Regions from separate parts of the Neptunomonas concharum genome, predicted to be linked through region 3. Evidence: predicted binding sites of a transcription regulator. Region 3 holds the regulator's gene; each other region holds the start of a gene.
What was found. The regulator sigma-54, encoded in region 3, starts transcription at its own class of promoters, with help from an activator protein. The targets are predictions, from matches to a motif close to TGGCACNNNNNTTGCTNT.
Positions count from the first base shown of each region.

Region 1: a site for sigma-54 is predicted at 3,667-3,684, ahead of glnL (nitrogen regulation protein NR(II)). Genes of this name have one in related genera too.
Region 2: a site for sigma-54 is predicted at 3,150-3,167, ahead of glnK (P-II family nitrogen regulator). Genes of this name have one in related genera too.

Region 1 covers NZ_CP043869.1:3,134,577-3,144,608, reverse strand. The annotation lists gene typA (translational GTPase TypA) at 1-1,686, opposite strand, end outside; gene glnA (glutamate--ammonia ligase) at 2,054-3,460, shown strand; gene glnL (nitrogen regulation protein NR(II)) at 3,713-4,795, shown strand; gene glnG (nitrogen regulation protein NR(I)) at 4,779-6,197, shown strand; gene trmL (tRNA (uridine(34)/cytosine(34)/5-carboxymethylaminomethyluridine(34)-2'-O)-methyltransferase TrmL) at 6,267-6,731, shown strand; gene F0U83_RS14900 (hypothetical protein) at 6,812-7,471, shown strand; gene F0U83_RS14895 (FlgO family outer membrane protein) at 7,482-8,027, shown strand; gene F0U83_RS14890 (M14 family zinc carboxypeptidase) at 8,123-8,995, shown strand; gene secB (protein-export chaperone SecB) at 9,047-9,517, opposite strand; gene grxC (glutaredoxin 3) at 9,527-9,787, opposite strand; gene F0U83_RS14875 (rhodanese-like domain-containing protein) at 9,791-10,032, opposite strand, start outside.
Region 2 covers NZ_CP043869.1:235,462-245,493, reverse strand. The annotation lists gene F0U83_RS01170 (YifB family Mg chelatase-like AAA ATPase) at 1-1,029, opposite strand, end outside; gene F0U83_RS01165 (EAL domain-containing protein) at 1,064-2,629, opposite strand; gene F0U83_RS01160 (accessory factor UbiK family protein) at 2,673-2,924, opposite strand; gene glnK (P-II family nitrogen regulator) at 3,246-3,584, shown strand; gene F0U83_RS01150 (ammonium transporter) at 3,624-4,898, shown strand; gene glnK (P-II family nitrogen regulator) at 5,057-5,395, shown strand; gene F0U83_RS01140 (sensor domain-containing protein) at 5,564-7,636, shown strand; gene F0U83_RS01135 (sensor histidine kinase) at 7,659-8,972, opposite strand; gene F0U83_RS01130 (response regulator transcription factor) at 8,972-9,670, opposite strand; gene F0U83_RS01125 (Spy/CpxP family protein refolding chaperone) at 9,817-10,032, shown strand, end outside.
Region 3 covers NZ_CP043869.1:2,622,851-2,632,882, forward strand. The annotation lists gene F0U83_RS12390 (calcium/sodium antiporter) at 1-839, shown strand, start outside; gene F0U83_RS12395 (KpsF/GutQ family sugar-phosphate isomerase) at 857-1,831, shown strand; gene F0U83_RS12400 (KdsC family phosphatase) at 1,831-2,367, shown strand; gene lptC (LPS export ABC transporter periplasmic protein LptC) at 2,367-2,942, shown strand; gene lptA (lipopolysaccharide transport periplasmic protein LptA) at 2,929-3,450, shown strand; gene lptB (LPS export ABC transporter ATP-binding protein) at 3,453-4,181, shown strand; gene F0U83_RS12420 (RNA polymerase factor sigma-54) at 4,219-5,784, shown strand; gene hpf (ribosome hibernation promoting factor) at 5,829-6,119, shown strand; gene ptsN (PTS IIA-like nitrogen regulatory protein PtsN) at 6,140-6,595, shown strand; gene rapZ (RNase adapter RapZ) at 6,610-7,467, shown strand; gene F0U83_RS12440 (HPr family phosphocarrier protein) at 7,494-7,763, shown strand; gene mgtE (magnesium transporter) at 7,864-9,216, shown strand; gene yjgA (ribosome biogenesis factor YjgA) at 9,221-9,742, shown strand; gene F0U83_RS12455 (carbon-nitrogen hydrolase family protein) at 9,739-10,032, opposite strand, start outside.

The DNA of each region.
Region 1 (10,032 bases), 510 kb from region 3:
ACGAATCGCTGGCGTTAGCTGGATGTTTTCATCAGTACCTGATGCACGTACGTTGGTTAGCTGCTTACCCTTGATTGGATTAACGGCCAAGTCGTTACTACGGCTGTGGATACCCAGAATCATGCCTTCATAAACTTCAACGTTTGGCACGATGCATAGACGGCCACGTTCCTGCAGGTTCCATAAGGAGTAGCCCAGTGCTTTACCGGTTACCATGGAAATCAGCACACCGTTATTACGGAAGACGACTTCACCTTCTTTAACAGGACCGTAGTGATCAAAGATTGACGTCATGATGCCGGTGCCGGATGTCATCGTCAGGAATTGGCTACGGAAGCCGATCAAGCCACGTGAAGGAATCAAGAAAGATAGACGAATACGACCCGTACCATCCACTTCCATGTTTGTCATATCACCTTTGCGCTTACCCAACTCTTCAATGATGCTGCCTTGATGTTGTTCTTCAACATCAATCATCACCATTTCGTAAGGCTCTTGAATTTCGCCATCAACCACTTTTTGAATAACTTCAGGACGCGATACACCCAGCTCGAACCCTTCACGGCGCATGGATTCAATCAATACCGATAAGTGAAGTTCGCCACGGCCTGAAACACGGAACTTCTCAGGAGAGTCGCCTTGTTCAACACGTAATGCTACGTTGTGGATTAGCTCACGGTCTAAGCGGTCTTTGATATTACGGCTGGTTACGAATTTGCCGTCTTGACCTGCAAAGGGTGAATCGTTTACTTGGAATGTCATCGAAACGGTAGGCTCGTCAACACTCAAAGCTGGCAAAGCTTCTACTTGTTCTGGATCACATAAGGTATCAGAGATGTTGAGTTCATCGATACCGGTTACACAAACAATATCACCAGCACGTGCTTCGGTAACATCAACACGCTCCAAGCCAAGATAGCCCATGATTTTTTGAATCTTACCGCTACGGACTTTACCTTCGCGATCGATGATTTTTACAGGGTTGTTTAACTTGGCGACACCGCGTTTTACTCGGCCAACACCGATAACGCCTACATAGCTGTTGTAATCCAGTGCAGAGATCTGCATCTGAAATGGACCTTCCATATCCACTTGTGGAGGGCTAACGTGTTCGATAATCGCTTCGAACAGCGGTGTCATATCGTCCGCAAGGTTGTCGTGTTCGGTACCTGCAATACCATTCAAGGCAGAAGCATAAATGATTGGAAAGTCGAGCTGTTCATCTGTAGCACCTAGTGAATCAAACAGGTCGAATACTTTATCAACAGCACCGTCTGGATTAGCGCCTGGACGGTCGACCTTGTTAACTACAACAATCGGGCGTAAGCCTTGGTCGAAAGCTTTCTGGGTTACAAAGCGAGTTTGTGGCATAGGGCCATCAACCGCATCAACCAGCAAGCAAACACAGTCAACCATCGATAAAACACGCTCTACTTCACCACCAAAGTCGGCGTGGCCTGGTGTGTCTACGATGTTGATGTGGTAGCCATTCCACTCAATGGCTGTGTTTTTCGCCAGAATGGTGATGCCGCGCTCTTTCTCCTGATCGTTGGAGTCCATAATGCGCTCAGCGCCTTCATCTCGACGCCCCAGAGTGCCTGATTGCTGCAGCAATTTGTCAACCAGTGTGGTTTTACCATGGTCAACGTGGGCAATAATGGCGATATTTCTCAGCTTCTCAATCACGTGGAAGTACCTTAAAGGAGTTTCATAAAGCGCGCATTATACACTCAATTGTTGCTGTTGATCTTAATTAATAATTAGGTTTATACGTCTTTTTTACACAAGCCATTTATTGTGGCTTGGAGTATGATGCTAATCGGGCAGCGCAGTGAGCTATGGAGCGGTGTTTTTGTTCCATAATGGTGCAACTTGCTGTGTTATGCTCTTTTTTGGTGCACGAAGAGTGATCAAAATGATGCGCTAGCGACCTAAAATCAAGCGTTTGTATATTGGCACGCTAGTTGCTTTAGAAGAATCAACCGGCTTCGGCCGATATTTTCAAGACCGGATTAAAACGCGTCTGGCAACGTCTAATTGTGGAGAGAGCCAAATGTCAGAGAAGACTCTGAAGTTAATTGAAGAAAATGATGTTAAGTGGGTTGATATGCGATTCACTGACACCAAAGGTAAAGAACAGCACGTTACCATCCCTGTTCATCAGATGGGCGACGACTTCTTTGAAGAAGGTAAAATGTTTGATGGTTCTTCTATTGCTGGTTGGAAGGGCATCAATGAGTCTGACATGATTTTGCTGCCAGATGACAGTGCATCTGTATTGGATCCTTTCTCTGAAGAGTCAACGGTTATCGTTCGCTGTGACATCGTTGAGCCTGCAACAGGACAGGGCTACGAGCGTGATCCACGTTCTGTTGCGCGTCGTGCAGAAGAGTATTTGAAGTCTACAGGTATTGCTGACACGGCAATGTTCGGTCCCGAGCCTGAGTTCTTCGTATTTGATGAAGTACACTTCCATTCTGATATGAGTGGTTGTGGTTACACCGTTTCTTCTGAAGAAGCTGCATGGTCTTCTAACAGCAAGTTTGAAGGCGGTAATACAGGTCACCGTCCACGTGTGAAGGGCGGTTACTTCCCAGTTCCTCCTGTCGATTCTCTACATGACCTGCGTGGCAACATGTGTAACGCCATGACAGCAATGGGCTTAGATGTTGAAGTTCATCACCATGAAGTAGCAACCGCTGGTCAGTGTGAAATCGGTGCAGGTGCTAACACGCTAGTTAAAAAAGCTGACGAAGTTCAGGTTTTAAAATACTGCGTACACAACGTTGCACATGCTTACGGCAAAACAGCGACATTCATGCCTAAGCCAATCGTAGGCGACAACGGTTCTGGTATGCACGTTCACCAATCTTTGTCTAAAGATGGTGTAAACCTGTTTGCTGGTGATGCTTATGCAGGTATGAGCGAAATGGCTCTGTATTACATTGGCGGTATCATCAAGCACGCTAAAGCGTTGAATGCTATCACCAACCCAGGTACTAACTCTTACAAGCGTTTGGTTCCTCACTTTGAAGCACCTGTTATGCTGGCATACTCTGCTCGTAACCGTTCTGCTTCTATTCGTATTCCATACGTTACTAACCCTAAAGCACGTCGTATTGAGACGCGCTTCCCTGATCCAATCGCTAACCCGTACCTGTGCTTTGCTGCATTGATGATGGCGGGTCTGGACGGTATCCAGAATAAGATCCACCCAGGCGATGCTGCAGATAAAGATCTATACGACTTGCCTGCTGAAGAAGCAGCTGAGATTCCACAAGTTGCTGGATCTTTGGAAGAAGCATTGGCAGCTCTGGATTCTGACCGTGAGTTCTTGACAAAAGGCGGCGTGTTCACTGATGACATGATCGATGCTTATATTGCTCTGAAACAAGAAGAAGCAGATAAGATCAACCAGACAACTCACCCGCTTGAGTATGACCTGTACTACTCTGTATAAGTCAGTTGCTTAGTTAATAAAAAGCCTCCTTCGGGAGGTTTTTTTTTTGCCTGTATTTATTACAGGCGACATTACGATGCACGTGTTTTTCTGTTGTGCACTATAATGGTGCAATAAGTTCTTCACTTCGTTGCAGGGTTTAGGGATAAACATGGGGAAGTATCGATTTGACGCGAATATTGGTGTGTTGCCCTAGTTTGGGAAGTTGGCTCAATTTTTGCTGCTTTAAGCTATGTAATGGATGGTGCGCGGATGCTTAGAAAACAAACACATAAACAGATACTTGAGAACCTCTCTACCAGTGTCATCTTACTCGATGATCAGTTATGTATTGAGTACATGAACCCGGCTGCTGAGATGCTCTTGGCGGCCACATCGAAGCGCCTGAGTAGTGTTGGGGTGGAGCAGTGGTTAACTCAGGATGCTTCGGAGATAGAAGTACTAAAAGCGTCTGTTTATTCAGGGCACTCCTATACCCGCCGCGAGGCTAAATTGATCTCAATGAGCGGGGATGAGCTAACAGTTGATTACAGTGTTAATCCTATCCCGTGGGATAGAAGTAGTACTTTGCTGATCGAAATTCAGGCAAGGGACCGTTTGTTAAGGATTGAGCGGGAGGAGGAGCTGTTATCACATCATGCTACGACACGTAATTTAGTTCGCGGTATGGCACATGAGATTAAAAACCCCTTAGGTGGAATTCGTGGTGCAGCGCAACTGTTGGAGCGTGAGTTGGCTGATGTCTCACTTCATGAGTACACCCAAATCATTATCGAAGAAGCTGATCGCTTACGGAATTTAGTGGATAGATTGTTGGGCCCGCGACAGCTACCTAATATGACGAATGTCAATATCCATGCTGTACTTGAACGGGTTTGTTCATTAGTTTCAGCTGAGTCGGCAGGAGAAATTGAGTTAAAGAGGGACTACGATCCGAGTATTCCTGAGTTTATGGGAGATTCTGAGCAGTTAATACAAGCGGTGCTGAACATTGTGCGCAATGCCATGCAGGCTCTGCGGGAGAATATGTCTGATTCACCTGAAATACTGCTTCGCACTCGCGCAAAGCGTCAAGTGACGCTAGGAGCTGAAAGGCATCGCTTAGTTTGTTGCTTGGAGATTATTGATAATGGCCCTGGAATTCCAGAAGGGATGAAACAGATGGTTTTTTATCCAATGATCAGTGGGCGAGCAGAAGGAACAGGGCTAGGTTTATCTATAGCGCAATCCATTATTAATCAACATCACGGGCTTATCGAGTGCGCTAGTGAACCAGGTATGACCCGTTTCTCTCTCTTTATTCCTTTGGAGCAAAAGCATGACGATGTCCGGTAATGTGTGGATAGTGGATGATGATCGGTCGATCCGGTGGGTGCTGGAGAGAGCTTTGAGCCAATCGGGCTTTTCAATTACGACATTTGAAGGTGCCAACGAAGTACTTGGTCAGCTAGCGAAAACTCAGCCTGATGCCATCATCAGTGATATTCGTATGCCGGGTATGGATGGGTTGGAGCTATTGGAGCGAATTCAGGCCGATTATGCAGGCATCCCGATCATAATAATGACGGCACACTCAGATCTGGATAGTGCGGTATCTTCCTATCAAGGTGGGGCGTTTGAATATCTACCTAAGCCGTTTGATGTGGATGATGCGGTTGCGCTCGTAAAGAGAGCGGTTGAGCACGCTTATGAGCAGCGAAAGGAGGCCGCTCCTTTGGCCCCGGAATTGGACACCGCTGAAATTATCGGTGAAGCCCCTGCTATGCAAGAAGTGTTTAGGGCAATAGGGCGATTGTCCCACTCCAATATTACTGTGCTGATCAATGGCGAGTCGGGCACGGGTAAAGAGTTAGTAGCTCATGCTTTGCATAAACATAGCCCCAGGGCTAAGCAGTCCTTTATTCCACTGAATATGGCTGCTATTCCTAAAGATCTGATTGAGTCAGAACTGTTTGGCCATGAAAAAGGTGCATTTACCGGTGCCGCCGCTGCGCGTCGTGGGCGGTTTGAGCAAGCAGATGGTGGTACGCTGTTTCTTGATGAAATAGGTGATATGCCAGCCGAAACTCAAACGCGTTTGCTTAGAGTGTTAGCGGATGGCGAGTTTTACCGGGTAGGTGGGCACACACCGGTAAAGGTTGATGTGCGTATTATCGCAGCGACGCATCAAAACCTTGAGTCTTTGGTTGAGAGTGGGCGTTTTCGGGAAGACCTTTTCCATCGGCTCAATGTCATCCGTATTCATATCCCTAAGCTTGCCGAGCGAAGAGAAGATATCCCCAAGCTTGCACGCTACTTTCTGACACGTTCTGCAGAAGAGCTGAGTGTTGAGCCTAAAGTATTGCGCCCTGAAACCGAGCACTATATGTGTAATCTGGCTTGGCCGGGTAATGTTCGACAACTCGAGAACATATGTCGCTGGTTAACGGTTATGGCCTCTGGACGCGAAGTTCTGGTGTCTGATATGCCTCCTGAGCTAGTGGAGCAGCAAGGTGAAGCTGGCGTGACTACTTCCAATTGGGAGCAAGCGCTCAAAAATTGGGCTGATCAGCAGTTAGCGTCCGGACGTCAGCATATTCTCGATACAGCCGTACCCGCATTTGAACGTATTATGATCGAGACGGCGCTCAAGCATACAGCCGGGCGCCGGCGTGATGCGGCTGAGCTTTTGGGATGGGGGCGAAACACACTTACCCGAAAAATTAAAGAGCTGAACTTACAGGTTGATGATGACTGATTAGCCGGTGCTTTGTGGGGCAGGTTGCGTATAATTCAACATAAAGGTTATTAGAGTAGAGTGCTTACTATGCTTCATGTTGTGTTATATGAACCAGAAATCCCGCCCAATACTGGTAATATTATTCGATTATGTGCAAATACTGGGTTTAGGCTACACTTGGTGGAGCCTTTAGGGTTTGAGTTAGACGATAAAAAGCTTCGAAGAGCAGGCTTGGATTATCACGAGTTTTCATCGGTACGTGTACACAACAACCTATCGGATTGCTTGGAAGAGATAAAACCGGGTAAAGTGTGGGCTTTGACCACAAAAGGGACGGTATTTCACTCAGACGTTGCTTTTTCCGCTGGGGATGTGTTGCTTTTTGGGCCTGAAACCCGAGGCTTACCCTTACAAGTGCGGGAAGATTTGCCGCCGGAGCAGCGTGTGAAGTTGCCGATGGGCCCTCAGAGCCGCAGTCTGAATCTCTCGAATGCGTGCGCTGTGGTTGTTTACGAAGCTTGGCGCCAGTTAGGCTACTCAGGCTGTACTTAATGAATGTCGGCGTGTACCTTGGCGAATAAATCGAATAATATAGGGCCAAACGACAGGTCTTTTAATTGAAGGATAGAATGATGATAAGGAAAATAGCTATTCTGGGTGCTATGGCGGTGGTGTTGCCAGGCTGCTTCTATGCGCATACATCGCAAGCCCCTATCGCAACAACGTATCCCATTTCTGAGCAACAGAAAATGCAGGCTGCACATCATTGGCGTGTGTTGGCGGCAAACGAAGCGAATGGTATTTTCCAGAAGCTCAATGGACAATCCGTATATGTTAATGCCGGTACGGAAGAAGCGATTTTCAACGAAACCTTTAAACAGCTGCTGACCAGTGAGTTGGTTTCTAAGGGTGCTGCGGTGATGGTATCTCCGAAGGCTACAGTGGAAGTCAGTTATGATGTTAACCTGATCGAGCATAAAGATCGTGGCATGATTCGACCTCCAGAAGGGGCGCTAACGGCATTGGCGGCTGGCATTGCGGTTGCGTCTATCCCAATTAACCATTGGAAGGAACCTGCGTTGGGCCTGATTCCGATGGCGGCAGCGGGTGACTTCCTGATTGGTAACTGGTCGCCTGAGACTAGCCATGAGATTGCTATCACGACGCAAGTCACCAAAGATGGCATGTTGCAGCATTCATCAACTAATATCTATTACATCAATCCTGGCGATAAAGACCACTATGTTGCGCCAGCCAAGTCGGTACGGACCATCCGTGTGACTGATCATTAAGGAGAGGATTATGGCGCATATTACATGGACCAAAGTGGTCGCCTTATTAGCAGCAATGTTTCTTGTTGGCTGCGCATCTGACAAAAATGTACGCGTTGCGGATGCGAAGGTTAATTTGGTAGCAGTGGTTAATTCTGTGGGTTCCTCTTTGATCAAGAACACTGCCGACGAAATACCGAAAGATAAAGCAATTCTTGCTACCAGCTTCGTTAATATTGATGACCTGCAGCGTTCTTCGACGTTTGGCCGGCTGGTAGGTGACAGCATTGCTGGTGATTTAGTTGGCAAGGGCTATGAGGTAATTGAAGTCAGACTGAGAAACAGCCTATTTATGCAGCCACGTATTGGTGAGTTTATGTTGTCTCGTGAGCTGATGAACGTAGGTGCTGCCCATGATGCCCATGCAGTACTAGTAGGGACTTATGCTGTAGGCGGTGATTATGTATACGTAAATGCTCGTCTGGTCAGTGTTGTGGACAGCCGGGTTTTATCATCTCATGACTTCCGATTGCCTTTGAATAGAGATATTCGCAAGATGCTAACTAACACGCGTTAAGTGTTAATAGCTACCATCTAAACCGGCTTTTATAGCCGGTTTTTTGTGCTCATAATTTTATGTTGTTTTTTGGTGTAATGGCTGGGTTGTCAGATATGCGTTTCTTTTTTTTGTTTATGACTTTGCTGATCTCGTCTACCTGCGGCGTATGGGCAGCATCCGAAAGCAGTCCTGATATTACTAACGTACAGCTTATTTGTGGAAAAATCGGCAGCAAACTTTCGAGTGTCACTATAGCTGAATGTAATGATATATTATTCAATCAGCCTCGATTCTATTCATCAGATGGTCTTCCCATCTTAGAAAAGCACTATGCTGCTACCTCTGAGGATGCACCGAGAATCTTATTTATCGGGGGGATTCATGGGGATGAATACTCTAGTGTCAGTGTGACATTCAAATGGTTGGGTATGTTGCATAAGCACCATAGTGGTATTTTTGATTGGCACTTTATTCCATTGGCAAACCCTGATGGCTTGTTACAGAAGCGCTCTTCACGAGTGAATAAAAATAAAGTGGATTTAAACCGTAATTTTATACCTGCACCCAACTTCCCCGAGCCTTTAGCGCATTGGCGAGAACGTGCTAAAAAGCGGGCTCGCTACTATCCTGGACATGAGCCGTTAAGTGAGCCGGAAACTCGAATGATTCATCAGCTAATTGACGAATATCGACCAGACGTTATTATCTCTGTCCATGCTCCCCATGGCATTTTAGACTTCGACGGTAATAGCCTAAAGCCGCCCCGTAAGTTGGGGCCTTTATATCTTCGTCAGTTGGGAACGTACCCTGGGTCATTGGGTAATTATGCGTGGTTTGTTAAAGGGATACCTGTGATGACAATTGAGCTGCCTCACGCAGGGATTATGCCTACACCACATGATGTTAATCGGATGTGGACAGACTTGGTCAGATGGGTTGATCGTAAGGCTAAGTCACAAAGGGCCTTGGTTCTTAAAGAACCATAAGCCCTTCATTATAGCTTGCTGGGATAAATGACCGGTAAGCTATAGAGCACCTTAGTGTTGGTTTTCTTGAGCAGCTCTTTGCTGAAGCTGTTGAGCGTATAGCGCATCAAAGTTGACCGGTGCTAGCATCAATGGAGGGAAGCTTGCCTTTGTCACCATTGTATCAATTGCTTCGCGAGCGTACGGGAACAGAATGCTAGGGCAGAACGCGCCTAAAGCATGACCCGATTCCTGTTCGTTCATACCCGCAACTAAAAAGATACCGCCCTGTTGTACTTCAACAAGGAATGCTGTTTCTTCTTCATTCTTCGCAGTAACGGTAAGCGTTAGAACAACTTCGAAGTGCTCATCACTGAGTGGTGTTGTGCGCGTGTTCATTTCCAGATTGATTTCAGGTTTCCACTCTTTAGTGAAAATCTGAGGGCTGTTAGGCGTTTCCAAAGAAGCATCTTTTACATAAATACGCTGGATGGAGAACTGTGGTTGTGGCTGCTGTTGAGCCGCTTGTTCGTTATCAGGCATGGTTGATCCTTAATCTTTATTATTGGAAAGAAGTTCATCAAGCTTGCCCTGTCTTTCTAGGGCGAATAGGTCGTCGCAGCCACCCACATGAGTTTTACCAATGAAAATTTGAGGCACACTGGTGCGACCTGAGAGATTGGTCATTTCAGCTCGAATTTTTGGTTTATTATCAACATTGATCTCCTCGTAAGTTACCCCTTTGTGATCCAAGAGCATTTTTGCTCTTGCGCAGAAAGGGCACCAGTCAGAGCTATAGATAATAGTGCGCATGTATTAAGCCTTTTTGACGATTGGCAAGTTTTGGCCTTTCCATTCGGTTATGCCACCTTGCAAGCGCATAACGTTTTCGAAGCCCGCTGCTTTTAGTTGTTTGCTAGCGCTGCCTGCCACTTGTCCAAGGTTGCAAACGACAATGACAGGACGGCTTTTAAATTTCTCAATTTCGGTGATGCGGCGAGATAAGTCTGCCACAGGGATGTGTCTGGAGCCTGTGATATATCCAGTATCCCACTCTT
Region 2 (10,032 bases), 1.2 Mb from region 3:
TATTAATTGAAACCTTGCGGGATAGTGGGTTTGCCGTGCCGCTCGGGAGATCAATATTTCGCCCGTTTCTAAAGGTTCGCGCAAAACCTCTAAAACCTTTCTGGAAAACTCTGGTAACTCATCTAAAAAGAGCACGCCTTGATGAGCTAAAGAGATCTCACCTGGTTTCGGGTGACTACCGCCTCCTACTAGGGCTGCTGCCGACGCTGTGTGATGGGGCGACCTGAAAGGCCGAACACCCTGACATATCGCCTCAACCGGCAAACCAGCTACCGAGTATACTGCTGCCGTATCAAGACGTTCCTCTTCCGTCAGCTTAGGCAACAATCCCGGCAACCGTGCCGCCAGCATACTTTTACCGCTACCTGGTACGCCACTCAATACCAAATTATGACCGCCTGCTGCTGCAATTTCTAAAGCGCGTTTTGCTTTTAATTGACCTTTAACATCCGATAGATCCCATTGGTTAGGAGCTGAGCTGGATATAGGCTGAGTCGGAACAACTTGCTCCAGTTGCATTTTCCCGCTCAGGGCCGCGCATATATCGAGAAAATGGCTTGCCGCTCTGACATCCAGCCCTCGAACTAATGCCGCTTCCTCACGGTTATCCTTTGGAATCCAGAAAGCACGCCCTTGTTTTTTACAAGCCACCGCTGCAGGCAAGACACCTGTAACTTGGCGTAACTCCCCCGACAAGGCTAATTCACCCAAGAGTTCTGTCTTCTCTAATATATCAGCGGGAAGCTGTCCAGATGCCACCAAAATGCCAACAGCGATAGCTAGATCGTATCGCCCACCCTCTTTGGGCAAGTCGGCAGGAGCTAAATTAATGGTAATTCGTCGTTGGGGGAACTCAAAACCTGAGTTAATAATGGCACTACGAACACGTTCTTTACTTTCACGCACCGCCGCTTCTGGCAGCCCAACTAGTGCTAACGCAGGCAAACCTGCCGACAAGTGAACCTCGACCGTGACAGCAGGTGACGATACGCCCAACTGAGCGCGGGTATGAACAATAGCGAGAGACATGCATCCTTCCGTGGACGAAAACCGATGAGTTAGGTTAGATATTTTCCATAATTAGCTGCTCATAGAGCAACTCAACGCTCAGTAGATTACCAAAGTACTCGCCTTGCATAAAGTCCACACCCTGTTGCGCTAATTGCAATCGCTGCCCCGCAGACATAACGCCATCTGCAGCCAAAGGAATTTCAAGATCTGAAGCCATATCAGCGACCTTTTCTAGCAGTTTACGTCGCTTAGGGTCTAGCGACATGTCATGCACCAACCCCTGATCCAGTTTGATCAGTTGAGGCTCCAACTCTTTTAATTGCTGCAAGGGTGGTAAGTAATCACTCAGCCCATTCAGTACAATCCTAAACCCCAAAGCCTCTAAATCAAACAAGACCCCTTCATGGTCTCGGGTTTCGATAGCATCAACCTCTAGCAGCACCAAATTTCTGACCAGTTCGGAAAGGTGCAGCCTTGTTGTCATGAACTCCATGAAAGACGGAAGCTCCAGCACATCAGGAGGAATACGTACAATCACTCCCTCAAATCCTTTCTGCTGAGATAACGTCTGTAAAGGGGCTTCAAGCTGATTAAATATCAACCCTAAATAGGTATGCCACCCTGCTGCCCCGTCTAAAATTTGGGTGAGTAGATACTCTTCTTCGCCCACACAAGGGACACCTTTTACTAAAGGTATCAACTGAGCGGCCTCAATTCGATGGCTATGCACACCATAGATAGGGCGAAACCCCATATCTAAATTCTGCACATCGGGTTTTATTAGCTCGGCTAGGTCTTTTAGATGCAGCGCTTTTCGCTGGCGTATCGGGTCATATAATCTAACGCCAGATATACCTGAACGCAGCTGGGCTTTCAGCGCTTGCTCTGCTGCTCCTAATAACTCCGCCGCATCACTGGCCTGTAAAGGCGCTAATGCGACCCCTACTGAGGCACTCAAGTGCACTTCTCGCCGCTGGTAGCGCACACCATAAGACAACTGCTCGACTAAGCGATGCGCCACAGCTAGCACGGCCTCTTCACTTTCGATGCGTGCTAACTGGACAATAAACTCATCATCACCAGCCCGCAGAAGAGTGTCATCTTCTCTCAAAGTGCCTAGTAAACGCACAGCAATCTCTTCAAGTATATCGTGATTAGTCTCGCCTAAATTTTCCTGTATCCAGCTAAAGCGCTCGATATGGATTTTCAATAAGCCGACCTGCCTTCCTGATTTTACTGCTGATCGAATATAGGCATTAAGTGCCGATTTGAAACGCGGAACCTGATCGGTCGCATTACCGGTTAAGAATTGAGCGTAAAGGTGAGGCTGTTCTGCGCAGCGTTCAACGGCCAAAACAGCATGGTCAGCCATAGGCGGATAAATAATGCGTGCATTATATAACGTATGTTCATCAAATAAGCGCAACGAAGTTTCTGCAACGCCTTGCGTTACTGCCTCATTCAGCAGGGTAGTGAGCACATCAGCCACAGCAACTGCGTGCAGATCCGCCAATGCAGTACCTTTAATACACACATCTGAGCCAAACAAACCGATATATTCTTCTGTAGCATGGACGTAATGCCCCTTCACATCCAGCCACGCAAGGTGATTCCTCATTCCTTTCGCCCCTTCTACTTCCGACGATACAACACCTTTAAAATTACTGCTCAGTGCTGGCTTTCGCTTCTAAAGCCTCAACACGCTTTTCCAGTTGCTCAACTAGGGTACGAGTCCGCGCCAATACCGCACTTTGTGCATCAAACTCATCTCGTGTAACCAAATCCATTTTGCCTAGCGCGCTTTGCATCATCGCACGCACTTGTGACTGCCCAGGCAATTCTGCGCCATTATTGAGTGTATTCATCACCTGTGTGAACTGTGCGGATAAGCCTTCTAGTATCTTGTCATTCATTCTTTATTCTCTGATATTTTGAGCGGTTTAACACACTATAACCGCTGAGTTCATCATCTTCTATCGATCCAAACAGCTTTCGCTATATAAACCCACCTATCAAGCGCACCAAAAACGATCACGCACCAAAGGCGTGCATCTTTTCTTATCACCAGCCGTCTAGTTATGAGCAAAAACGCCCAAAAAAAACCTTAACCCTATGTTTATTATAACTTTTCATAATTCAGGCACAGGATTCGCTTAGTCCCAAGCAACCGTTTCGAGTCACCAAGCCCGTAAGCGGCCGGTGGAAAAAACAGTTTAGCAAGAGGGAAAAGCCCCATGAAACTAGTATCGGCAATTATTAAGCCATTCAAATTAGATGATGTACGTGAAGCGCTTTCAGAAATCGGCGTACAAGGCATCACGGTCACTGAAGTAAAAGGCTTTGGCCGTCAAAAAGGTCATACCGAGTTATACCGAGGCGCTGAGTATGTCGTCGACTTTCTACCGAAAGTCCGCGTTGATGCCGCCGTGTCTGATGAAATTGCTGAGCAAGTAGTTGATGCAATTAGCCAAGCAGCACAAACAGGAAAGATTGGTGATGGAAAGATTTTTGTCATGTCGCTTGAGCAAGTGATCCGTATTCGTACTGGCGAAGCGGGCGATGACGCACTGTAAATAGATTAAAAAGATCGAGCCTGACGGAGGGCAGACGAGATGGAAGAGTTATTAAAATCAACAGCGAGTGACTTAACACAGCTGAAATATGCAGTAGACACGTTCTACTTTCTCATTTGTGGCGCGTTGGTAATGTGGATGGCAGCAGGTTTTGCCATGTTAGAGGCAGGTCTTGTACGTGCCAAAAATACCACAGAGATTCTGACCAAGAACGTCGCATTATATGCAATCGCCTGTACCATGTACCTGCTTTGTGGTTACTTCATCATGTACAGCTCTGACGAAGGCGGTATTCTGCCAAACCTTGGGGCACTGATTGGTGATGAGAACGCCTTAGACGCCGTATTATCAGGCGGGGACGACGCACCTTATTACTCCGCACGTTCTGATTTCTTCTTTCAGGTAGTCTTTGTTGCTACAGCTATGTCTATCGTATCCGGTGCGGTGGCTGAGCGTATGAAGCTATGGGCATTCTTGGCTTTTGCTGTTGTCATGACGGGTTTCATCTACCCAGTAGAAGGCTACTGGACATGGGGTGGTGGCTTCTTAAGCGAAGCAGGTTTCTCCGACTTTGCTGGTTCAGGTATTGTCCACATGGCAGGCGCAGCAGCAGCACTAGCAGGCGTACTGGTGCTAGGTGCCCGCAAAGGTAAATACGGTAAAAATGGCCAGATCAATGCGATCCCTGGTGCAAACCTGCCGCTCGCGACACTGGGTACTTTCATCCTGTGGATGGGCTGGTTCGGTTTCAACGGCGGCTCGGAACTCAAACTGTCTGATGTGGGCGAAGCTAATGCCGTAGCTCAGGTGTTTGTTAATACCAACGCGGCAGCAGCAGGTGGTGTCATCGCAGCTCTCATTACAGCTCGCTTACTCTTCAAGAAAGCTGACTTGACCATGGCACTTAACGGCGCATTGGCTGGCCTTGTGGCAATAACAGCAGACCCTCTTTCACCAACGGCTCAATTCTCAACCCTTATTGGAGCCCTTGGCGGTGTGTTGGTTGTGTTCTCTATCCTAACACTGGATAAGCTACGCATTGATGACCCAGTCGGTGCTATTTCAGTTCACGGTGTAGTAGGTATTTGGGGACTTCTGGCGGTGCCTTTGAACAACGCAGATGCCACCTTTGGTGCTCAGATTTTAGGTATTGTCTCTATCTTTGGTTGGGTATTCTGTGCAAGCTTGGTTGTATGGCTAGTACTCAAAGCGGTAATGGGTATCCGTATCAGCGAAGAGGAAGAGTACGAAGGTGCTGACATTGCTGAGTGTGGCATGGAGGCATACCCAGAGTTCAAATCTGCTGGAAAGTAATTAAACTTAAGTCTCAATCCATAACTTCAAGGGTGCTTCGGCACCCTTTGAGCGTTTTTCCAACAATGCGCAACCTCGAAAATAGGGGTATACTGAGCGCCATATTTACTGAGTATGCTCGACTGCCGGTATTGCAGCCGGCACAGAAGGAGACGTCTATGAAACTTGTGAGTGCGGTTATCAAACCTTTTAAGCTGGATGATGTGCGCGAAGCCTTATCTGAAATTGGCATTCAAGGGGTCACTGTTACCGAAGTAAAAGGCTTTGGTCGTCAGAAAGGCCACACTGAGCTCTACCGTGGGGCTGAATATGTAGTGGACTTCCTACCTAAAGTAAAAATCGAAGTCGCCATCGATGAAGATATGCTGGATCAAGTTATTGAAGCTATCAGTAAAACAGCCAATACTGGAAAGATTGGGGATGGCAAAATATTTGTTATGCCACTAGAGCAAGTCATCCGTATTCGTACTGGCGAAAGTGGTCCAGACGCGCTTTAGGCAATACCGGTTACCCAAAAGCACCTTTCTTTAAAGGTGCTTTTTTTTGACCTCACGTCATTTAAGTATCATATTAGAGACACTTTTGACTTGGATCATAAAGAGGCTATTTTAAAACTGTATGATATGCGGTAGCCAAACTTACCCTATGAGATTAGATATTCAACCATGAGCCAACGGAATGGTCTTAGCGAAACTCAGCTGCATATAATTCACCAGGTTTATACACCGTTTGATGATGCCCACATTGGTGTTGCCTGTATTGATGCACAAGGATTTTGCTTACTGTCTAATCCACAATTTTCCGCAATCTTAGGCTTTCATGGAGAAAGTTTAGCGGGAAAGCCGCTCGACAAAATTTGTCCGCCTGAGCATTACGAAGCAACCAAAGCAAGGCTACAAGCCCTTTTCAATAATCAGCTGGGCAGCTACAAGCTTAGGCGGGATCTCTACAAAAAGAATAACGAAATTTTCACAGCATCTGTTTGCGTTTCAGCCATTAGAGACGAAAAGAACCAAGTTATTGCAGCCATTATCATTATATCCGATGTTGCCATTGATACGACCCACGAACTTGAATTAAAGAAACTATCCTACGCTGTTGAAAACAGCGGCAGCGCAGTGCTGATTACAAATGCCGAGGGGTTGATTGAATATACCAACCCTCGTTTTTCAGAAGTCACAGGGTACTCGCCTCTAGAACTAATCGGAAAGAAGCCCAGCCTGCTTCGCTCCGATCAAACATCAGACCACATTTATAAAGGTTTATGGCACAACATTCTCAGCGGAAAGCAATGGAGAAACACCCTTCTTAACCGTCGAAAAGATGGTTCTGAATATTGGTCATTCCAATCTATATCACCTATTTATGACCAGAACGATACCCTAGTTAACATCGTCTCAGTTAGTGATGACATCTCCCATATTAAAGAGCATGAGCGCCAGATGGAGCAGCTTGCTTACTTTGATGCATTGACAGGTCTTGGGAATCGCCGACGTTTTCGTGATGATTTAGATAACTTGATCCACAAACCCGCAGAACAAGTATCCGCGTTACTGCTACTGGATCTAGACCACTTTAAGCAAATAAACGATACGCTCGGACACGATACTGGTGATGAGTTACTGATGGCGATAGCGAACCGTCTTCGTTTTTGTACAAATGAAGCCTCATCTGTGTATCGCTTAGGAGGAGATGAATTTACCGTCCTCGTCCATACTGCGGACTCTACGGAAGACCTGATTACCTTAACGACCGAAATTCTTTCACTACTCGGCCAACCGTTACATATTGGCCCGCATGAAATACAAGCCACCGTAAGCATAGGCATAACACTCATTCATACAGATGGTGACGATGCCAGCGGCCTTTTAAAGAATGCTGACTTAGCGATGTACGAAGCAAAACGCTCAGGTAGGAACACATTTGCGTTTTTTCACCCTAAAATGGATCTAGAAGCTAAACGAGCATTATCATTAGAGCTTGATCTTCGCCATGCCATCGATCATGAAGCGTTGCATTTACTTTATCAACCGATCATGGATTTAAGAACAGGCCGGGTCGTTGCGGTAGAGGCGCTCTGTCGATGGTGTCATTTGCTCGATGGGGAAATCGAGCCCTCTGAGTTTATCGAAAAAGCAGAAGAGACCGGCCTAATACTCCCCTTAGGACGTTGGGTAATCAAAGAAGCGCTCGCCATGCTAATGCGTCTGTTAAATAGCCAGCTACCTACGATTAATCTGTCGATTAACCTTTCAACACGACAGTTAGAAGATCCCCTACTTATCCCAACGTTTAAGGCGCTGATTGAAGAGCACCCAAGTATTAAACCCAACCTAACCTTGGAAATTACGGAGGGAGTTTTACTCCAAAACCCTCAACAATCAACCGACACACTTCATGCACTCAAGCAGTTGGGAATATCCTTGGCCATTGATGATTTTGGTACAGGCTTTTCTTCACTGAACTATTTAAAGAAGATGCCAGTAGATATTCTTAAAATTGATAAAAGTTTCATTGCAGACCTGCCCCATGATGAGGACAGTGCAGCCATCACAGAAACTATTATTGCTATGGCAGAGCGCCTACAACTGACTCCCTTAGCAGAGGGTATAGAGACACTCGAACAAAAGCAGTTCTTGATTAGCAAACAATGCTTTATGGGTCAGGGTTTTCTTTACAGCAAGGCGATCACTGAGGCCCAGCTATTCGAAATGCTCGCAAAGCAGCAGGACCACTGACTAGACACGCTCCAGCGTTAGATCACTTACAGGGGTTCATCGGCAGATGAATTCTTATGCTCAAACCACCTTCCGGGTAGTGTTCCGCCACAATAGTACCATTCAACCGTTCAATCGCTCGTTTAGCGATACTCAGCCCCAGCCCATAGCCGTTGGTATCATTATTATGACGATAAAAAGGCTCAAACAAACAGGATAGCGTATCTTTAGACACCCCTTTTCCATGATCGCTTATCACGATCTCGTAATGGCTGTTACTCTCTTGAATAACGACATCAACAGGACAGTCACTGTCTGTATGCTTGATAATATTATTGAATAGATTATTGATCGCTCTGGAAAACAGCTCAGGATTACCTTGATAAACACCTTGTGTTTTCAACACGGGCGCCCAACTAATAGGCCGTTCAGGCTGGGTGAAAAGCAGGTCATCAATCGCCTGTTGCAGCAACTCCACCAGATTGAACGTCCCTTGTGTCGCATCAAGATTATTGAGTCTTGCCATAGACAGCATCTCATCAATCAAACGACTCAGGCGCTGGCACTCTAAATCTATCCGCTGGCTAATTTTACTATCACTACCCAGCTTTTGTTCAGCAAGCCCCGCAGCCACTTGCATACGTGCTAAAGGGGCACGCAATTCATGTGAGACATCCTGGACCAAGCGCTGCTGGGATTGCAGCGTTAACTCCACATAACGTGCCATTTGATCAAACTCTCTAGCCAAATCACCAATTTCATCCCCCCGTTTTAGCAGTGAGGGATCAATAGATACCGGCTCTTCCCCGCTATGTAATTGATTAACGTAGCCCTTTAAACGATTCACGGGCCTGACAACGATGAGCGTCAATAACAAGCTTGCCAAGGTAGCCGCGATTAAGACAAAAACAGCCTGAACAGATAACAGAAACGACTGAAGGCGCGCTAAATGGCTTCTCACAGGATCTAACGGCAAACGAACTTGGTACGCAATCCCACGCTCTGATGTAAATTTGAAAGCCAGTTGATCGCTCTGCTGTGTCCGGGGTGCAGCACCGAAAATCAACCTGCCTGAAGCATCATAAATCTGCAACGGGAGTATCCGCGGATGGCGACGACGGCGTTCCGTTCGCTCATCATCGTCCCCATCATCGTAACGGTGATTAGATGACAGCCCGCCTTCGTAGCGACTGATCATATTTTCCGCTTGAAGGCGGGCTTTATATTCCAGCGTATCTCTTACACTATCCCGCTCGATAATCCCCCCCACCACAGCGACTGTTGCGAGGATCACCCCAAAGCTGGCCAGCCAAAAAGCAAAAAATATTTTCCAAAAAAGTCGATTAAAACGTAACATCAATTCTCCGCCACTAAGAGGTAACCTTCTCCTCTAACCGTTTTGATCAATTCCTGCCCTTTGATGAAAGGGGCCAATTTTTGCCTGACTCGACTAACATGCACATCAATAGCTCGGTCATAAGCGGTCAAATTCCGATGAAGTACCCGCTCTGTCAGCGCGGATTTACTGATAATTTCTCCTGGGTGCTGCATAAACTGATGTAGCACGTTGAACTCTGCACTGGTCATATCGATACAATCTGCACCATACGAGACCTCCCGTTTGGTAGGATCTAACGTAATACCCCAACAGGTCAGTCGGCTGCCTTTAGGTGCTGGCATAGTTCCGTGGGCGCGACGTAAGACAGCACGTATTCTCGCCAACAACTCCCGAGGATTACAGGGCTTTGACAAATAATCATCGGCCCCCATTTCCAACCCTAGTATGCGATCAATATCCTCACCTCTGCCGGTCAGCATAATAACAGGCACAGACCAAGCAGGCCGCAATTGCTGAAGCAAGGCCAAACCGGAGATTCCCGGCATCATAATATCCAAAACCGCTAAATCAGGTTTTAAACCTGACTCTATCGTTTTTAACGCTGCTTCTCCGCTATTTGCAACAGACACCACCAATCCTTCCGCTTCTAGGTAATCCATCAGCAAATCGGTCAATTCTTGATCATCATCAACCAGTAGTATATGTGCTTCACTCATATCCTATTCCCCGCATTAACTAACCTCATTGTATGCGATCAAATCAGCAGAACGACACGCCTTTACCAAACTTTACACCCGCGTAACCCAACTTAGCATTGCGTTAGCGCACACTAGACTCATCAATAAAAACACGGAGAACCACCATGAAAAAGTTAACAATGGCACTTATTGCTCTACCGATATTAGCAATCGGTACAACAACCATTGCAGGTATGAAGTACGCATCAGATGATGACCGATGCGAGCGAGGTGAGCGTTACTCTCAAGAGGATCGGCAAAAGAGAAATCCAGATAAAATGGTTGAACGGCTGGCTAAAAAACTAGAGTTAAGCCAAACACAGAAGAACGAAGTGAAGCAG
Region 3 (10,032 bases):
TTGGCTTAACCATTGTGTCTTTTGGTACCTCAGCTCCGGAAATATTAGTCTCTCTGATGGCATCGCTAAGCGGGTCAGGCAATCTCGCCGTGGGTAATGCAGTAGGCTCTAATATCGCCAACATAGCGCTTGTTCTGGGTATTACTGCGATGATCGCTCCATTACCTGTCAAATCCGCTGTACTAAAGAAAGAGATCCCTTTGCTCGTAGGTGTCACCCTGTTAGCTGGTGCGCTGTTATACGATCTCCATCTATCTTTGACGGACGGTATAATCCTCGTTACCGCTTTGTTGTTTTGTCTCGTACTGTTCGCCAAATTTCAGCAAAGCAGCGACCCGGACGATCACTTAAATGATGAGGCCGAAGAGATCCCTGAGATGGCCACAAAAACAGCTATTTTTTGGCTCGTTCTCGGCCTTACCCTGCTTATCATAAGCTCTAGAATGCTCGTTTGGGGCGCAGTTGAAGTTGCCACTCAAATGGGTGTGTCTGAGCTAGTAATAGGATTAACAATCGTCGCGATTGGTACCAGTTTGCCTGAGCTAGCCGCCTCGGTCGCGAGTGCTTTAAAAAAGCATCACGACATTGCATTAGGCAACGTTGTAGGCTCTAACATCTTCAACTTAGCAGCCGTCATGGCGATCCCCGGTTTTGTTAACCCCATTACTATGGATGCAGTAGCTTTCAATCGAGACTATCTTGTCATGCTAGCTGTCACCATTACCCTGGTTATTTTTTGCCTGATTCAAAAGCCTGCAAGGATCAATCGTTTAGAAGGCGGGCTACTGGCTGCAGCTTATGCCGGTTATATGTTTGTGCTGTACACTATGTCGATCTGATAAAAAAGGCGAGCATCATGGATACAATCAAATCCTTTTTAGACTCTGCTATCCGCACTATTAAACTTGAAGCAGAGGCGGTTAGCGATCTACTAAATCACCTTGATGGCGACTTTGAAGCTGCATGTGACGCAATGATAAATTGCCGGGGTCGTATTATTGTTACCGGCATGGGAAAATCAGGGCATATTGGCAACAAAATAGCGGCTACACTGGCCAGTACCGGGACACCTTCATTCTTTGTTCACCCTGCTGAAGCCAGCCATGGGGATATGGGTATGTTTACGGCTGATGACGTTGTACTAGCCCTTTCAAATTCTGGAGAAACCGCAGAAATTGTCACTATTTTGCCCTTAATCAAACGGCTGGCAATTCCTTTGATTAGTATTACCGCCAATCCTAACTCCACCCTCTCTCAAGAAGCCGACGCCAACTTGCACATTGGTGTAGAAAAAGAAGCCTGTCCTCTCGGCTTAGCCCCCACATCCAGCACAACTACCCAATTAGTACTTGGCGATGCGTTAGCGATAGCACTTTTAGAAGCCAGAGGCTTTAGTGCAGAAGATTTCGCGTTTTCACACCCAGGTGGCAGCTTAGGGAGAAAGCTACTTCTCAAAGTCAAAGATATTATGCACAGCGGCGAAGATGTCCCTCGTGTATCTTCCGGCACACCTATCCACGAAAGTCTATTAGAAGTAACAGACAAGCGCTTAGGTATGACCACGGTAACGAACACACAAGGGCAACTCATTGGTATATTTACCGACGGTGACCTTCGTCGAACCTTGGATCAAGAACTCAACCTAAAAAATACAAGTATTGATCAAGTGATGACTCAACATTGTACGACCGTTTCAGGGGAACTATTAGCGGCTGAAGCGTTACAAATAATGCAATCAAAAAAGATCAATGCGCTAATCGTCTGCGACCAAGAGAACCGCCCTGTTGGGGCACTAAATATGCACGACATGCTGAAGGCAGGGGTCATTTAATGAAACGAATAGAGACGCCAGCACTTAAAGAGAAAGCCGCTAAGATTAAATTAGCAGTCTTCGATGTAGATGGCATTATGACAGATGGTAGCCTTCACTTTTTACCCGATGGTCGTGAAGTCAAGATGTTCAATACGTTAGACGGCCTAGGTCTGAAAATGTTACACCAAGCCGGCATCGAAACCGCTATCATTACAGGCAGGCGCTCACCACAAGTCGAAATTCGCGCACAAGCGCTGAATATCTCCTACTTACGTCAAGGGAGAGATGATAAGTTAGCCGCACTTGAGGAGCTATGGACGATGACCGGCCACAGCGCGCAAGACACCGCTTATATTGGCGACGACTTACCTGACCTCTCTGCTATTAAAGCGGTAGCTTTTGGGTGCACTGTGCCAAATGCACACCCCTTTGTAAGGGAACACGCTGATTGGTGCACGGAAAGAACCGGTGGATATGGCGCCGCAAGGGAATTCTGCGAAGCTATCCTTGAGGCGAAAGCCTTACTCGAAAAAGCCTACCAAGACTTTTTATAATGTTGCCTCTGAACCGTAACCAAACCCAGCTATTTCTCGCAATTGCGTTACTGGTGCCTGTGTTCATGTATTGGATTCTACAAACAGACGCAGACCAAGGCTCATCCGACATGCCACCAATAACCAGTGGTGTGGACTATTTTATGAAGGACGTCAACGTTAGAGAGTTTAGCGCCACAGGACACCTAGTACGCACGCTCAACGCTAGTGAATTAAACCACTTCCCTGAGAAGCAAGGCTCCGCTCTGACTACGCCCAAAATAGCGTTACATCGGCCAGGTGCTAGCCGCATTAACTTTCAAAGCAATAAAGGCTTTAGTTCAGACACAACTCAATCATTGCAGCTTGATGAAGCGGTAGTCGTCACGCATAATTCCACCAATGAAGCGCCGACTGAGCTAACCACGTCATCATTAACCCTGCTTCACCTTGAAGGCATAGCAAAAACAGATGCGCCTATCGAGATCCGTCAAAAAGGACACACTACTACAGCGACGGGTATGATTATCAACTACAACACAGGTGTATCTGAGCTTTTATCAGATGTGAAAGGTACTTTTTATGCAGACCAATAAACGCTCATATCATACTCTACTGAGCATTCTAGGAGCTTACTTCTTAGGATTAACCTCCTTCGCTTACGCACTCCCTTCAGATAAGCATCAGCCGATTCACATCAGTGCTGACGCAGCACAGATCAATGAAAAAACAGGCACCACAACCTACACCGGCAATGTACTCATGAAACAAGGTTCAATGGAGATCAAAGCGGCCCGTATTGATCTCTATCGTGAAAAAGACAGCGTTAGCCGCATTATTGCAAACGGTTCCCCCGCTAATTTCCGACAGCAAGCAGCTGAAGATAAGCCTATTACGGATGCCTTTGGCGAAAAGCTTGATTATTTAATCGCCAAACAGACCATTACGATCACAGGCAATGCAAAAGTCCAACAAGAAAGCGACCAGTTTACCGGTAGTAAAATTGTTTATCAGATGGACAAAGCCATCGTAAATGCCTATAGCGGCGAAGGTAAAACCGGGCAGCGCGTCCAGATGGTTATTCAACCTAAGGCTAAGCCCTAATTATGAGTAAATTGCTTCAAGCTCTGCACTTGGCCAAAGCCTATAAGAAACGCCAGGTTGTTCGCGATGTCTCCTTAGAAGTAAATAGCGGGGAAATTGTAGGGTTGCTGGGTCCAAATGGAGCTGGAAAAACAACCTGTTTTTATATGATTGTAGGCTTAATTCAAGCCAATGATGGAGCCATCCGCATTGGCGATGATGACGTAACCCGTGATCCTATGCACCTTCGTGCAAGGAAAGGGATTGGCTACCTGCCACAAGAAGCGTCTATTTTTCGAAAGCTAAGCGTCAAGGATAACCTGATGGGTATTCTAGAGATGCGAAAAGAGCTGACGCCCTCCCAAAGGGAAACGAAACTCGAAACCTTACTTGAAGAATTCCATATCTCTCATTTGCGAGAAAGCCTAGGTATGAGCTTATCCGGCGGTGAGCGCCGAAGAGTGGAAATCGCACGAGCTCTAGCTTCTGAACCCTCCTTCATTTTGTTAGATGAACCCTTTGCGGGCGTAGATCCAATCTCAGTAAATGATATCAAACAGACTATAAAGCACCTACAATCTAAAGGCATAGGCATATTAATCACAGACCATAATGTTAGAGAAACACTCGATATTTGTGAAAAAGCCTATATTGTAAGTGAAGGGGTAATTTTAGCCCAAGGCACTCCCGCAGAGATACTCGCCAACGATCAGGTGAAAGCGGCCTATTTGGGTGATACCTTCAAACTTTGAGTAGATTGATACCGCTTAGGAGTATTGTTGTAATTTTATGAAGCAGTCATTACAACTTAAAATGGGTCAGCACCTAACAATGCCCCCTCAATTGCAGCAGGCTATTCGCTTACTGCAATTATCGACGCTTGATCTCCAGCAAGAGATCCAAGAAGCGCTCGACAGCAACCCTATGCTTGAGACATCAGAAGAAGCGGATGAGCTTCATGAACAAAGCCAGCCAGAACAGGCGGATAACGCCACTCAATCAGCTGAGCCCGAAACAACCTCTTCGAAAGAGCATACTGATAGCGCTTATGAGGAACCTAGCAACAGCCAAAACGATTCACTTGATGAGTATCAAGAGACAGAAGACTCTTTTGACGATCAGTGGAATGATCGCATCCCAGAAGAGCTTGCTACGGACTCATCATGGGATGATACCTTTCAAGCATCTACCAATTCTGGCAGCACAACCCATAGGGATGAAGACTTGCCCTTTGAGTCCAATGATAGTGCAGAAGAAACCCTTCAGGACCACTTGCTCTGGCAGCTTAATCTTACGCCAATGAGCCCTACGGATCAGATGATCGCCGAGGCGATTATTGACGGTATCGATACCGAAGGCTATCTACGTATTTCATTAGATGAGCTGCTTGAGCATTTCGTCCAAGAAGAATCTGAACTTTTTCAGGATGCTGAATTGGATGAGCTTGAGGCTGTACTGCACCGCATTCAGCAATTTGATCCGCCAGGTGTTGCAGCACGCGATTTAGGTGAGTGCCTGAGCATACAGCTACAGCAATTACCTCCTGACACGCCCCTTTTGAAGCAATCAGTGATGCTTTGTCGCCAATATATACACCTGCTAGGTAGCCGAGACTATAAGCAGTTGATGCGTAAACTGAGGCTAAAAGAGCCGCAACTTCAAGCCATCATTACGCTGATTCAATCGTTAAATCCGCATCCAGGATCTTTTATATCGAACAGTAAAGCCGAGTATGTCATTCCAGATGTATATGTAGAGAAAATTCGTGGTGTATGGACTGTACGACTTAACTCGGAAGCCTCACCTAACTTACAGATAAACACCCGTTATGCAGACCTCATCAGGCGAGCAGACAACAGTGCAGACAATACCTACCTCAAGAGTCATCTGCAGGAAGCTCGCTGGTTTATCAAAAGTTTACAAAGCCGTAATGAAACTTTGTTGAAGGTTTCAAGCCAAATCATTGAAAGACAGTCTGACTTTCTAGACTTCGGCCCAGAAGCGATGAAACCCATGGTTTTACATGACATCGCGGAGGCGGTAGAGATGCATGAATCTACGATATCTCGTGTAACCACTCAAAAATATATGCATACACCTAGAGGGATTTTTGAGCTTAAGTACTTCTTCTCCAGCCACGTTAGCACAAGTGACGGAGGGGCTGCGTCATCCACAGCCATACGCGCAGTCATCAAAAAACTGATAGCCGCTGAAAATCCAACTAAACCTTTAAGTGATAATAAAATAGCCCAACTATTAGATGAAGAAGGTATACAGGTCGCACGGCGAACCATCGCCAAATACCGGGAAGCAATGGGAATTGCGCCTTCAAATGAGAGAAAGCGTCTGATTTAATGAACACACTACGACATACCTGTCGTGTCAAAAGGAGACTTAATATGCAAATCAATATCACTGGCCACCATGTAGAACTGACAGAAGCTTTATCTGAATACGTACACACTAAATTTGAAAAGCTGGAACGCCACTTTGATAACATCACAAACGTTCAAGTGACACTAAGTGTAGATAAATTACGTCAAAAAGCTGAAGCCGATATGCATATTGCAGGTGGGGAAGTATTTGCCACCAGTGAACACGAAGATATGTATGCTGCTATCGACGGTCTCACTGACAAACTCGATCGCCAGATCATCAAGCACAAAGAAAAACTGAAAAGTCACAAATAACCATTAGATTTATAGCACACATGTCCATTATATCTTTGCTATCACCCGAACGAACGCTTCAACATATTGAAGGCGGCAGTAAAAAGCGCATTCTGGAGTTTGTAAGTAACATCATTGCAGAATCAAACGGCAGTATTGTCGCAGAAGATTTATTTAGTGGATTGATAAGCAGAGAAAGGCTGGGCAGCACCGGCATTGGCGAAGGTGTGGCGATCCCACATTGCCGCCTTGCCGGTATTACCGAAGCGATCGGTGCGCTGATCCATTTATCTGAACCCATTGATTTTGATGCGATAGACAATCGCCCCGTAGACCTACTCTTCTTTTTGCTTGTTCCTGAAGAAGCCTGTGAAGAACATCTAAATATTTTAGGGAAACTCGCTGAGTCCTTTAGTCAAGAAGCGATTAGAGAACAACTAAGAAAAGCTGACTCCAATACTCATCTGTTGCAAGTGGCTTCAGAAGTTTTTAACTAAACAGCAGAGTAACAATGAAACTCATCATTATCAGTGGCCGCTCAGGTTCAGGTAAAAGTACAGCCCTTCAGGCACTGGAAGATGTCGGATATTATTGTATCGACAACTTACCTGCCATGCTGATGCCCGATTTAGTCACTCACATGCTAAATGATGATGCGCAGCTCAATAAAATTGCGGTCTGCATTGATGCACGCAACCTGTCCAGCAATCTGGAAAAGGTGCCGCAGATGTGGACATATTTTCGCCAATATCCAGAAATTTCCGTAGAGCTTGTCTACCTAGACGCCTCATACGAAACACTGCTGCAACGTTATAGTTCCACGCGGCGCAGACACCCCATGGCAGAAAGAGTCAGTAATCTTCCTGATGCGATAGAATATGAAAGGAAGTTACTAGAACCTATTACGGACCTTGCTAATATCAGGATAGATACTACCCGTTTATCTATCTATGAACTGAGAGACGCCATTAAGCTACGCGTTGCGGACCGTGCGGAGCAATCACTCTCTCTGCAATTTGAGTCGTTTGGTTTTAAACATGGCGTCCCATTGGATGCAGACATTGTATTTGATATGCGGGTTCTGCCAAACCCTTACTGGGTGACTGAATTAAGACAGTACACAGGGCTAGACCAACCTGTCCAAACATTTCTCAGTGCTGCACCTGAAGTCACCGAGATGATCCATGACATCCAACACTACATTGAAAAGTGGTTACCTCACTTTATCAAGAATAACCGTAGTTATATGACGGTCGGTATAGGATGCACAGGTGGTCATCACCGCTCTGTTTATGTTTCAGAGCAACTAGCTAGTTATTTCAAAGAACATATGGATAATGTCAATGTACGTCATAGAGAGTTACATTGAGCTAAGACCAAGAAGCGGATATAGCAATGCTTGAAAAGAAGATAACGATTATTAATAAACTGGGGTTGCATGCCAGAGCAGCAGCCAAGTTAATTGGCACAACCAGCCGCTTTTCAGCTGACATCCGTCTCGAAAAAGATGGCCGCGAAGTCGATGGTAAGAGTATTATGTCAGTTATGATGCTTGCCGCTAGCAAAGGGACAGAACTTACCATCAAAACTGATGGTGAAGACCAAACAGAAGCGATGCAGGCCATAGAGACGATCATTAATAACCGCTTCGACGAAGACGAATAATTTTTAACGCCCTACCACTGAAGCTATTAACGCATTCCGCTATACTAATCCGCAATTTTTAGCAACATTGACCCCTCTTTGGGCATCAGCAAGGGATATCATGACAACCCGTGAAGAAACCACAGCACTAGACAAGCTTAACCGTGCTTTAGAAAGCGGCGCGCTTCAGCAGGTACGCTTCACGTTGAACACTTCGCTTCGTCCGGTGGAAGTGGCACACCTGCTAGAGAAATCTCCACCCAAAGAACGTCAAATTCTCTGGAATCTCATTAAAGAAGAGAATGAAGGTAAAGTACTCCAGTATTTGCCTGATGATATCCAGGCAGACATTCTCAGCACCATGGATACAGACCGTGTTTTAGCGGTTACTGAGAGCCTTGATACAGATGATGTCGCAGACATATTACAGCAGCTCCCAGAACGGGTAACCAAAGAGCTGCTACAAATCATGGACCAGCAAAACCGGGAACGCTTAGAAGAGATTCTGGGCTATCCGGAAGATACCGCTGGTGGCTTGATGAACACCGATACGGTGACGATCCGCCCAGACATCACCGTAGAAACCGTATTACGTTATATACGCAGGCATAATGAAATCCCTGAGATGACTGACAGCTTATTCGTTGTGAGTCGAAAGAAAGAGTCCTATATCGGCATCCTGCCACTCACAAAGCTATTGGTTTCAGACCCTAATATTACGGTTAGGGAGATAATGAATACCGATATTGACCCAATTCCTGCCGACATGCCGGATGACGAAGTTGCTAAACTGTTTGAAAAGCATGACTTAGTTTCAGCACCGGTGGTCAATACTGAAGGGCGACTTCTCGGCCGTATCACCATTGATGACGTGGTTGACGTTATTCGTGAAGACGCTGACCACTCATTAATGAGCATGGCGGGCTTGGATGAAGATGAGGATACTTTTGCCCCTTTAATGAAGACCACACGCCGTCGTGCTGTTTGGTTGGGTATCAATCTGATTACAGCCCTGACCGCCTCGGCTGTGATTGGTATTTTTCAAGACACCATAGATAAAGTGGTCGCTTTAGCGGTACTGATGCCCATTGTCGCGTCCATGGGTGGGATCGCAGGTAGCCAGACTCTGACATTGGTCATTCGCGGCCAGGCACTAGGTCATGTAGAGCGCTCCAATGCTGGCTGGTTACTGAATCGAGAGTTGTTGGTAGGCGGCTTAAATGGCTTATTATGGGCACTGGTGGTGGCAGGTGTGTCCATTTTTTGGTTCGAAGACACGACCATCGGATTAGTCATTGGTTTAGCCATTATCATCAACCTGATTGCCGGTGCGCTGTCCGGGACACTACTACCATTGATTTTAAAGAATTGGGGTATAGACCCCGCATTAGCTGGCAGCGTCCTGCTAACAACGATTACAGATGTGGTAGGTTTTTTTGCCTTCCTGGGTCTGGCAACCTACTTCTACGGATAACAGCATGAATGAAGATAATTTCGACAACCTTGAATATGACGATGAAAACTGGGTCAGCCGCTCGCAGAAGAAACGAGACGTCGAGGCATTGCAAGATATTGGCGTAAGACTGGTCGAGCTAAAACCCGATCAACTTGAAAAAATAGACATTAGCGATACCCTTCGTGATGCGGTCATCGAGGCAAAGCGTCTGACTTCACGCAGCGCTATCCGCCGACATATGCAATATATCGGTAAACTCATGCGCAATGAAGATGGCGAAGAGATACAAGCGGCCATTGACCGCTTTGATGTCACAACCCAGGCGCATAATCAGGTTTTTCATAAGTTGGAAAAGTGGCGGGACCGGCTCATTAATAATGAGAAAGGGATGTTGGATGTTATTTTAACGGAATACCCACAGACTGATATGCAACACCTAAGACAGTTAGTACGAAACGCTCAGAAAGAGCAGAGTCAAAATAAACCACCGGCAGCCACCCGCAAATTATTTAAATATTTGCGGGAGCTTGAAGAGACTCGTTAGACGGATCGCCTGTGCTGAAGCACAGGCATCTTCTGCCTGATACACCTTAACAGTTCCTGATCGATCTCGGCAACAGCGACCCCTTCCCCTCTCGTCAAGCGGCTGGCAACACCCCCCCATGGATCGACAATCATAGACTGCCCGGACGTTTCTCTCGCTTCATCGTGACGTCCACCTTGATTAGCACCTATAATATAGCACTGCGTTTCTATCGCCCGAGCTCGTAGCAACACCTCCCAATGCGCCTCACCGGTAACCCGCGTAAACGCAGAGGGGACAACAATGATATC